2 regions of the Pseudocitrobacter sp. CD920760 genome follow, and region 1 is predicted to be linked to the other one. Evidence: predicted binding sites of a transcription regulator. Region 1 holds the regulator's gene; the other holds the start of a gene.
The links. The regulator Fur, encoded in region 1, represses iron uptake genes when iron is present. The targets are predictions, from matches to a motif close to ATAATAATGAGAACNACTATCAA.
Positions count from the first base shown of each region.

Region 2: the regulator Fur is predicted to act here: its motif matches at 1,517-1,539, upstream of sodA (superoxide dismutase [Mn]).

Region 1 covers NZ_CM173490.1:1,555,343-1,559,558, forward strand. Annotated here, with positions in the region: gene chiP (chitoporin ChiP) at 1-826, shown strand, start outside; gene chiQ (ChiQ/YbfN family lipoprotein) at 878-1,210, shown strand; gene fur (ferric iron uptake transcriptional regulator) at 1,324-1,776, opposite strand; gene fldA (flavodoxin FldA) at 2,059-2,589, opposite strand; gene ybfE (LexA regulated protein) at 2,740-3,033, opposite strand; gene ybfF (esterase) at 3,163-3,927, opposite strand; gene seqA (replication initiation negative regulator SeqA) at 4,112-4,216, shown strand, end outside.
Region 2 covers NZ_CM173490.1:5,146,582-5,150,797, reverse strand. Annotated here, with positions in the region: gene rhaR (HTH-type transcriptional activator RhaR) at 1-206, shown strand, start outside; gene rhaT (L-rhamnose/proton symporter RhaT) at 207-1,241, opposite strand; gene sodA (superoxide dismutase [Mn]) at 1,612-2,232, shown strand; gene kdgT (2-keto-3-deoxygluconate transporter) at 2,489-3,472, shown strand; gene yiiM (6-hydroxyaminopurine reductase) at 3,590-4,216, shown strand, end outside.

The DNA of each region.
Region 1 (4,216 bases):
GTGGACCAATGAATATAAGGCCCCATGGCATATCGAAATGGATAATTTCTACCAGAACGATAAGCGCACGAAAGTCGATTATCTGCACTCCATCGGTATGAAATATGACTTCAAAAATGACCTGGTACTGGAAGCGGCATTTGGTCAGGCGGAAGGCTATGTCGATCAGTACTTTGCCAAAGCCAGCTACAAATTTGATATCGCCGGTAGCCCGCTGTCTACCAGCTATCAGTTCTACGGTACCCGCGATAAAGTGGATGACCGCACCGTAAACGATATTTATGACGGCACCGCGTGGTTGCAGGCGCTGACCTTCGGTTACAAAGTGGGGCAGGTTGACCTGCGTCTGGAAGGGACCTGGGTTAAGGCTGAAGGCCAGCAGGGCTACTTCCTGCAGCGTATGACGCCAACCTACGCCTCCTCTAACGGTCGCCTCGATGTGTGGTGGGATAACCGTTCTGACTTCAACGCCAACGGCGAAAAAGCGGTGTTCTTCGGTGCGATGTATGACCTGAAGAACTGGAACCTGCCGGGCTGGGCTGTAGGTGCATCATACGTCTACGCCTGGGATGCCAAACCGTCTACCTGGCAGATCAACCCGGACGCGTACTACGACAAAAACAAAACTATCGAAGAGTCTTCTTACAGCTTCGATGTGGCATACACCGTACAGGAAGGCCGCGCGAAAGGTACTCTGTTAAAACTGCACTTCACCCAGTACGACAACCACTCGGATATCCCGAGCTGGAGCGGTGGTTACGGCAACATCTTCCAGGATGAACGTGACGTGAAATTTATGGTTATCGCACCGTTCACCATCTTCTGATAAGTATTCAGGCGGGCCGCAGAGCCCGCCGTGTCGTATAAGGCTAATAACATGAAAAAAACAGTGATGATTGCTGCGCTGGTCGCGGCGCTGGCGGGCTGCGCTCAGTCTGAAGCACCAAAAGAAGATACGCGTTTAAAAGATGCCTATAGCGCCTGTATCAACACCGCAGAAGGCTCGCCGGAAAAAATCGAAGCCTGCCAGCAGGTGCTGAACGTGCTGAAGCAGGAGAAGGCGCACCAGCAGTTTGCCAATCAGGAGACCGTGCGGGTAAGCGATTATCAGGCGTGCATTCTGGCGAGAAAAACCGGTAACGATCAGGCCGTGAAGAAAGATTGCGGGTTAATCTGGCAGGAAATTCGCAGTAATAACACGACAAAGTAAGACAATAAGGCCTGCACAGAGCCGGGGACCTAAAGCGTCTCCGGCTTTTTTTGTCTTTACAGAGGCAATAAAAAAGCCAACCCGAAGGTTGGCTTTTCAGAATCTCGAAGAAATTACTTCTCTACGCCATCGTGCGCGTGTTCATCTTCGCGGCAGTCGCCCTCAGCACAGTGACCATACAGGTACAGGCTGTGGTTGGTTAAGCGGATACCGTGTTTCGCGGCAATTTCACGCTGACGAGCTTCGATGGAATCATCGCTGAATTCGATAACCTTGCCGCAGTCGAGGCAGATCAGGTGATCGTGATGGTGTTGTTGAGTCAGTTCGAAAACGGACTTGCCACCTTCAAAATTATGGCGCGTGACAATGCCCGCGTCATCAAACTGGTTCAGAACGCGGTAGACGGTCGCCAGACCAATCTCTTCACCCATGTCGATCAGGCGTTTGTATAAGTCTTCCGCGCTGACATGGTGATTGTCTGGTTCCTGAAGCACTTCCAGGATCTTTAACCGGGGAAGTGTGACTTTCAGGCCAGCCTTCTTTAATGCGGTATTGTTGTCAGTCATGCGGAATCTGTCCTGTTGCTAAACGATTGACTTCCAAACGCGGAAGTATCACAGAGAGTGCACCGAGTGTAATGCGTCTCATTATAGAATGACGCCTTCTAAATGAAAACAGCAAGACCTGGGCGAATAAAGATTTCGAAAACGAGGCTTGACCAGCAAACTCGCTAAATTCAGAAGATATTGTACAGATTTACGCTCAAAAGTTAAAAAATTGTAGCTATTATTTTGATTGCTTCTACCTATTAATGCGGCGTGATTTGAAAAGTCACGCCGCATCAAGAATCAGGCGTTTTTGATCTCTTCCAGATGCAGCTCTTCAGAAATCTGTTTTACCCATTTTTCTACACGTTCAGCGGTCAGTTCCGGCTGACGATCTTCATCAATAGCCAGACCTACGAAGTGGTCGTCATCGGCCAGGCCTTTAGAGGCTTCGAAGTGGTAACCCGCTGTTGGCCAGTGGCCGACGATGGTCGCACCGCGCGGTTCGATGATGTCGCGGATAGTGCCCAGCGCATCACAGAAGTATTCCGCATAGTCTTCCTGGTCGCCGCAGCCGAACAGTGCAACCAGTTTGCCATTGAAATCAACTTCTTCCAGCGTCGGGAAGAAATCGTCCCAGTCGCACTGGGCTTCACCGTAGTACCAGGTAGGGATACCCAGCAGCAGAATGTCGAATGCAGCCAGGTCTTCTTTGCTGCTCTTGGCAATGTCATGCACGTCGGCAACGTCTTTACCAAGCTGTTTCTGAATCATTTTTGCAATATTTTCGGTATTGCCGGTGTCGCTACCAAAGAAAATGCCAACGATTGCCATGAGTTAAATAACCTCTTGAAACTTAATGATATGGTGGTGGCGTATTGCCCACAGATAAGGGCAATCATAGCAGAACAGAGAAGGGTGCGGAATCAGCAATCGTACCGGACTGCACACTCTGCTACATGAAAGCGGGATTTTATGAAATTTTCAGAGCTTTTCCTGCGCGCGAAGCAGGGCTAACTGGCTCATCAGAATCTCTTCGATAAGCTCACTGCGACTCATATCGCGCGCGGTTGCCAGTTCGTTCAGGGCATCTACCGCATCGTTATTGAGTTTCAGCTCGACGCGCTTCAAACCGCGAACTTTATCGCGTTTTAATTGATTACGCTTATTGATGCGCAGCTGTTCGTCACGCGAAAGCGGATTGGTTTTGGGTCTTCCCGGCCGACGCTCATTTGCGAACAAATCAATTGTCGTTCGGTCCGTTTGTTCTTTTGCCATGATTCAGAGTGACTTCGGGGAAACAAGCTACCGGGAAACGCCCGGTGCAGACAGCGCGCAATCATACATCAGTGCAACCGACACGCCAACGACCACGGCCATAATGGCGCGCGGTCGTTGAGTTTTTAATCAGTCTGCTAAATATCGGCGGATGGCGCGCAGCACCGCGTCCGGTTTTTCCGCATGCACCCAGTGGCCAGCGCCTGCAATGACGTGCGCACGCGCCTGTGGGAATTGCGAGAGCAGGTCGTTACGGTAAGTTTCGGTAACATAAGGCGAATTTCCGCCGGGGATAAACAGTGCCGGATGATCCCACGCCGGAATCGTCTCCCAGCCGACGATGTGCGGGTACTGATCCCACAGCACCGGTACGTTAAAGCGCCACTCGCCGTCAACAAACGACTTCAGCAGAAACTGAATCACACCTTCTTCGGCTAAAAATTCGCGCATCACGGTTGCGGCCTGCTGGCGTGAGGAGACACCTGCGTTGGTGACTGCGTTAATCGCCGCAAAAATCTCATCGTGGCGACGCACATGATAATCCACCGGCGCGATATCAATAGCGACCAGATTATCGATGCGTTCCGGGGCTAGCGCGGTCAGGGCCATCACCGCTTTGCCGCCCATCGAGTGACCAATCACCGTGGCTTTCTCGATGTTGTGGGCGTCGAGGGTATCCAGCAGATCCTGGGCCATCGCCGGGTAGTTCATCTCATCCGCTCGCGGAGAAAGACCGTGATTACGCATATCCACTTGCAGGATATCGTGGTCGGTCACCAGGTCGCGCGCCAGTACGCCAAGGTTGTCCAGGCTGCCGAAAAGGCCGTGAACGAGCAGAATGGGGGAATTATTGTGCAGGTTTTGTGCAGATTGCGCTCGGGTATTCAATTTCATAGCAAAGTTCTTTTTTTCGCTCTGTCGGGTTAGGGTATTATGTTGGACATTCTCACGTTCAGGGGCAAGATACGATTTTTATCCCATTTTTGCCGCTATCCTGGTATGACGCTATCCGCTGTTGGGTTTTGAACATATAATCCCAGCAACTTGTATTCAGAAAAAATAATTGCACTGGATTAAGATGAAAACGATCGAAGTTGATGACGAACTCTATCGCTATATTGCCGCCCACACACTGCACATTGGCGAGAGCGCATCTGACATTTTACGGCGAATGCTGAAGTTT
Region 2 (4,216 bases), 1.7 Mb from region 1:
AACAGACAGGCATGACCGTGAATCACTATCTGCGTCAGTTACGCATCTGCCACGCGCAGTATTTGTTGCAGCATACAGATTTGATGATCGGAGAGGTGGCGATGCAGTGCGGTTTTGAGGACAGTAACTACTTTTCGGTGGTGTTTAACCGCGAGGTGGGGATGACGCCAGGTCAGTGGCGTCATCGTACCGGAGTGGTTGCCTGATTAGCTGGCCATACCCAGCCCAACAATATTCGCCGCGATGATAATCACCACGCAGCCGACGCTCAGCACGCCGACCGGACGGCGACCTGCATTGGTCCACTCTTTCAGTACCAGCCCAACCAGACCGCCGCACAGCACGTAGAAGCTCATGTGCAACATCCAGCTGATGTATTCATACTGCGCCGGAATTTTGGCGTGGCCCCAGGCGTAGAAGAAGAACTGCAAATACCACATCAGGCCGCCCAACGCGGAGAGCAATACGTTGGTGATGATCAGCGGTTTTGCCAGCGAGAAGTCAGCTTTTACCGACAGGGTTTTAACTTTTGCCAGACGAATGAAGCAGAAACCGAGGTTAATCAGCGCGCCGCCGCCCATGATAACGACGTAGCTAGGCAGCGCGACGTAGAGCGGGTCAACGCCCAGCGCAGCCGCCGCTTCGTGCATCGGTTTTGCAGCACTCATGGCGAATGACATCCCCGCTGAGAAGATGCCGCACATCACTGCCAGCACCAGCCCTTTCTTGAGGTTGAAGTCTTCCGCTTTAATGCCCATGTTGCGCTCTTTCAACTGGCCCGCGCGGGTGACGATGCCCACGCCGATCAGCGCAACCAGCACGCCCAGCAGCGTCATGCGGCCGCCTTTGGTGTTAATCAGCACATCAAAGTTACCGTTCAGAATCGGCGTCATTAGCGTGCCAACAATCAGCGTAATGCCAATCGCAATCCCGATGCCCATCGACATGCCGAGATAGCGCATCGTCAGGCCATAGTTGATATTGCCGATGCCCCACATCGCGCCGAAGAGAAAGACCGGCATCAGGGTTGAGGCGCTAAATGAGCCGTAATAGGCCCAGAAATTGGGTAACAGCAGGGCACTGATTGTCCAGGGGAGAATAAGCCACGATACGGTGCCGCCAACGGACCACATCGTCTCCCAGGACCAGTGTTTGACCTTCTTGAAGGGGGCATAGAAACAGGCTGCACTGGCTGCGCCTATCAAATGCCAAAAAATGCCCATCATAATCGCATTATTCATTATTGTTTCCTCAACGGGTTGTTGTTGGTTCAGGCTTCCTGCCAACCCATTGAGCTTAAAAAGTATGCGATTTAATAACCTTCCGGTAATTGCCACTGAGATTCAAAAAATGACCATCAGAGCAAAGTCGTAGTGAGTGGCTTCACACTTTTACATTCTGTGTAAAAAGCGAGGCGGTTGTGCCTTTTTCATTGATAGGCAACGCGTTTATGACCTGTAAGCCCCGTAAAATCAGTCACATAACAAAAAGTTATAACCTTATAAAAACTACGGCATTGATAATCATTTTCAATATCATTTAATTAACTATAATGAACCAACTGCTTACGCGGCGTTAACACTTTGCCGCCCGACAATAATGGAGAAGATTATGAGCTATACCCTGCCATCACTGCCTTATGCATACGATGCCCTGGAACCGCACTTCGATAAGCAGACGATGGAAATCCATCACACTAAACACCACCAGACCTACGTGAACAACGCGAATACCGCGCTGGAAAGCCTGCCGGAGTTCGCTTCCCTGTCTGCTGAAGAACTGATCACCAAACTGGACCAGATCCCGGCTGAAAAAAGAACGTTCCTGCGCAACAACGCCGGCGGCCACGCTAACCACAGCCTGTTCTGGAAAGGCCTGAAAAAAGGCACCACCCTGCAGGGTGATCTGAAAGCGGCTATCGAGCGCGATTTCGGTTCCGTTGACAAATTCAAAGAAGAATTCGAAAAAGCGGCTGCAACCCGTTTCGGTTCCGGTTGGGCATGGCTGGTGCTGAAAGGCGACAAACTGGCTGTTGTTTCTACCGCTAACCAGGATTCCCCGCTGATGGGTGAAGCTATCTCTGGCGCATCTGGCTTCCCGATTGTGGGCCTGGACGTTTGGGAACACGCTTACTACCTGAAATTCCAGAACCGCCGCCCGGACTACATCAAAGAGTTCTGGAACGTGGTGAACTGGGACGAAGCTGCTGCACGTTTCGCGGCTAAAAAATAAGTTTTTATCCATAGCCTTGCCGTAAGGTGAGGTACGAAAGCCCCCGTTGGGTAAGCCTGCGGGGGCTTTTTTTATCAGGAACTCATCTAAGAAACGCGATCCCGTAAAAAATGAAATATTGTTTTAATTTGTATGTTGGGTCACTTTTATTCGTACGATGAATGTCTAGCATCTCATCATCGAAGACGAGTTTTTCAGCCGTTTCAGGAAAACCCGCCAGGCAAAAAATTAGCGATCCTGGATGAGGATGATGACGATGCAAATTAAACGTGCGATAGAAAAAATTCCTGGCGGCATGATGCTGGTGCCACTGTTTTTAGGGGCGCTTTGCCACACTTTCTCTCCGGGCGCGGGTAAATATTTTGGCTCGTTCACCAACGGGATGATCACCGGAACGGTACCGATCCTGGCGGTATGGTTTTTCTGTATGGGCGCCTCCATCAAACTCAGCGCGACCGGTACGGTGCTGCGTAAATCGGGTACGCTGGTCATCACCAAAATTCTGGTCGCCTGGGTTGTCGCTGCGGTGACCTCTCGCTTGCTGCCTGTCCACGGCGTTGAAGTGGGATTCTTTGCTGGGTTATCAACGCTGGCTCTGGTCGCCTCGATGGATATGACCAACGGCGGGCTTTACGCGTCTATCATGCAACAGTACGGCACCAAAGAGGAATCGGGCGCGTTTGTATTGATGTCGCTGGAGTCCGGCCCGCTGATGACGATGATTATTCTCGGTACAGCGGGGATTGCCTCGTTTGAACCGCATGTGTTTGTTGGCGCGGTATTGCCGTTCCTGATTGGTTTTGCGCTCGGTAATCTTGACCCTGAGCTGCGCGATTTCTTTACCAAAGCGGTGCAGACGCTGATTCCGTTCTTCGCTTTCGCATTAGGGAATACCATTGATTTGAGTGTGATTGCTCAAACCGGGCTGTTGGGCATTCTGCTCGGGGTGGCAGTGATTATCATCACCGGTATCCCACTGATGTTGGCGGATAAATTCATCGGCGGCGGTGACGGCACAGCGGGAATTGCTGCGTCCAGTTCGGCTGGGGCCGCGGTCGCCACGCCAGTGTTGATTGCAGAGATGGTACCGGCATTTAAACCGATGGCGCCAGCCGCCACATCGCTGGTCGCAACGTCGGTAATTGTGACCTCGATTCTGGTGCCGATTGTTACCTCCATCTGGTCTCGCTATGCGAAAGCGGAAAGAGTGCAGATGGACTTACGTCACCGCGTGAAATAGCTTTTGCGCGTAGAAACCGGCCTTTATGGCCGGTTTTTTAATAGCAAAAAAAGATTGAATTTCCCCCTGCAACCAGCGAGCCTTTAGGCAGTGATTTCCGTGAAACAGGGTGACGAGATGCATTATCCGGTTGAGGTTTTTATTGGCACCATCCGCGACTACGACGGTAGCCGCCCAAGTGCGATTGCTAAGGTGCAGGTAGACGGCGAGCTGACGCTGACCGAACTGGGGCTGGCGGGCGATGAGCAGGCAGAGAAAAAAATCCACGGTGGCCCGGAGCGCGCGCTGTGCCACTATCCTCGCGAACATTACGCAGAGTGGATGCGCGAATTTCCCGATCAGGCCGATCTCTTCTATGCGCCTGCGTTTGGCGAAAATATTTCAACGCACGGTTTGACGGAAAAAGAGGCCTTTATCGGCGATATTTTCCGCTGGGGCGAGGCGTTGATTCAGATCAGCCAGCCGCGTTCACCCTGCTTCAAGCTGAACTACCATTTTGGTATTGCCGATATGTCTTCACAGATGCAAAGCCGTGGCAAAGTGGGCTGGTTGTATCGCGTGGTCGCGCCGGGGCAGGTGTCGAGCGATGCACCGCTGGAGCTGGTTTCGCGGCTGAGCGAGGTTTCCGTACATGAAGCGGCAGCAATTGCGTGGCATATGCCGTTTGATGAAGAGCAGTATCATCGGTTGATGTCGGCGGCAGGGCTATCGACAAGCTGGACGAGAACAATGCAGAAGCGGGTA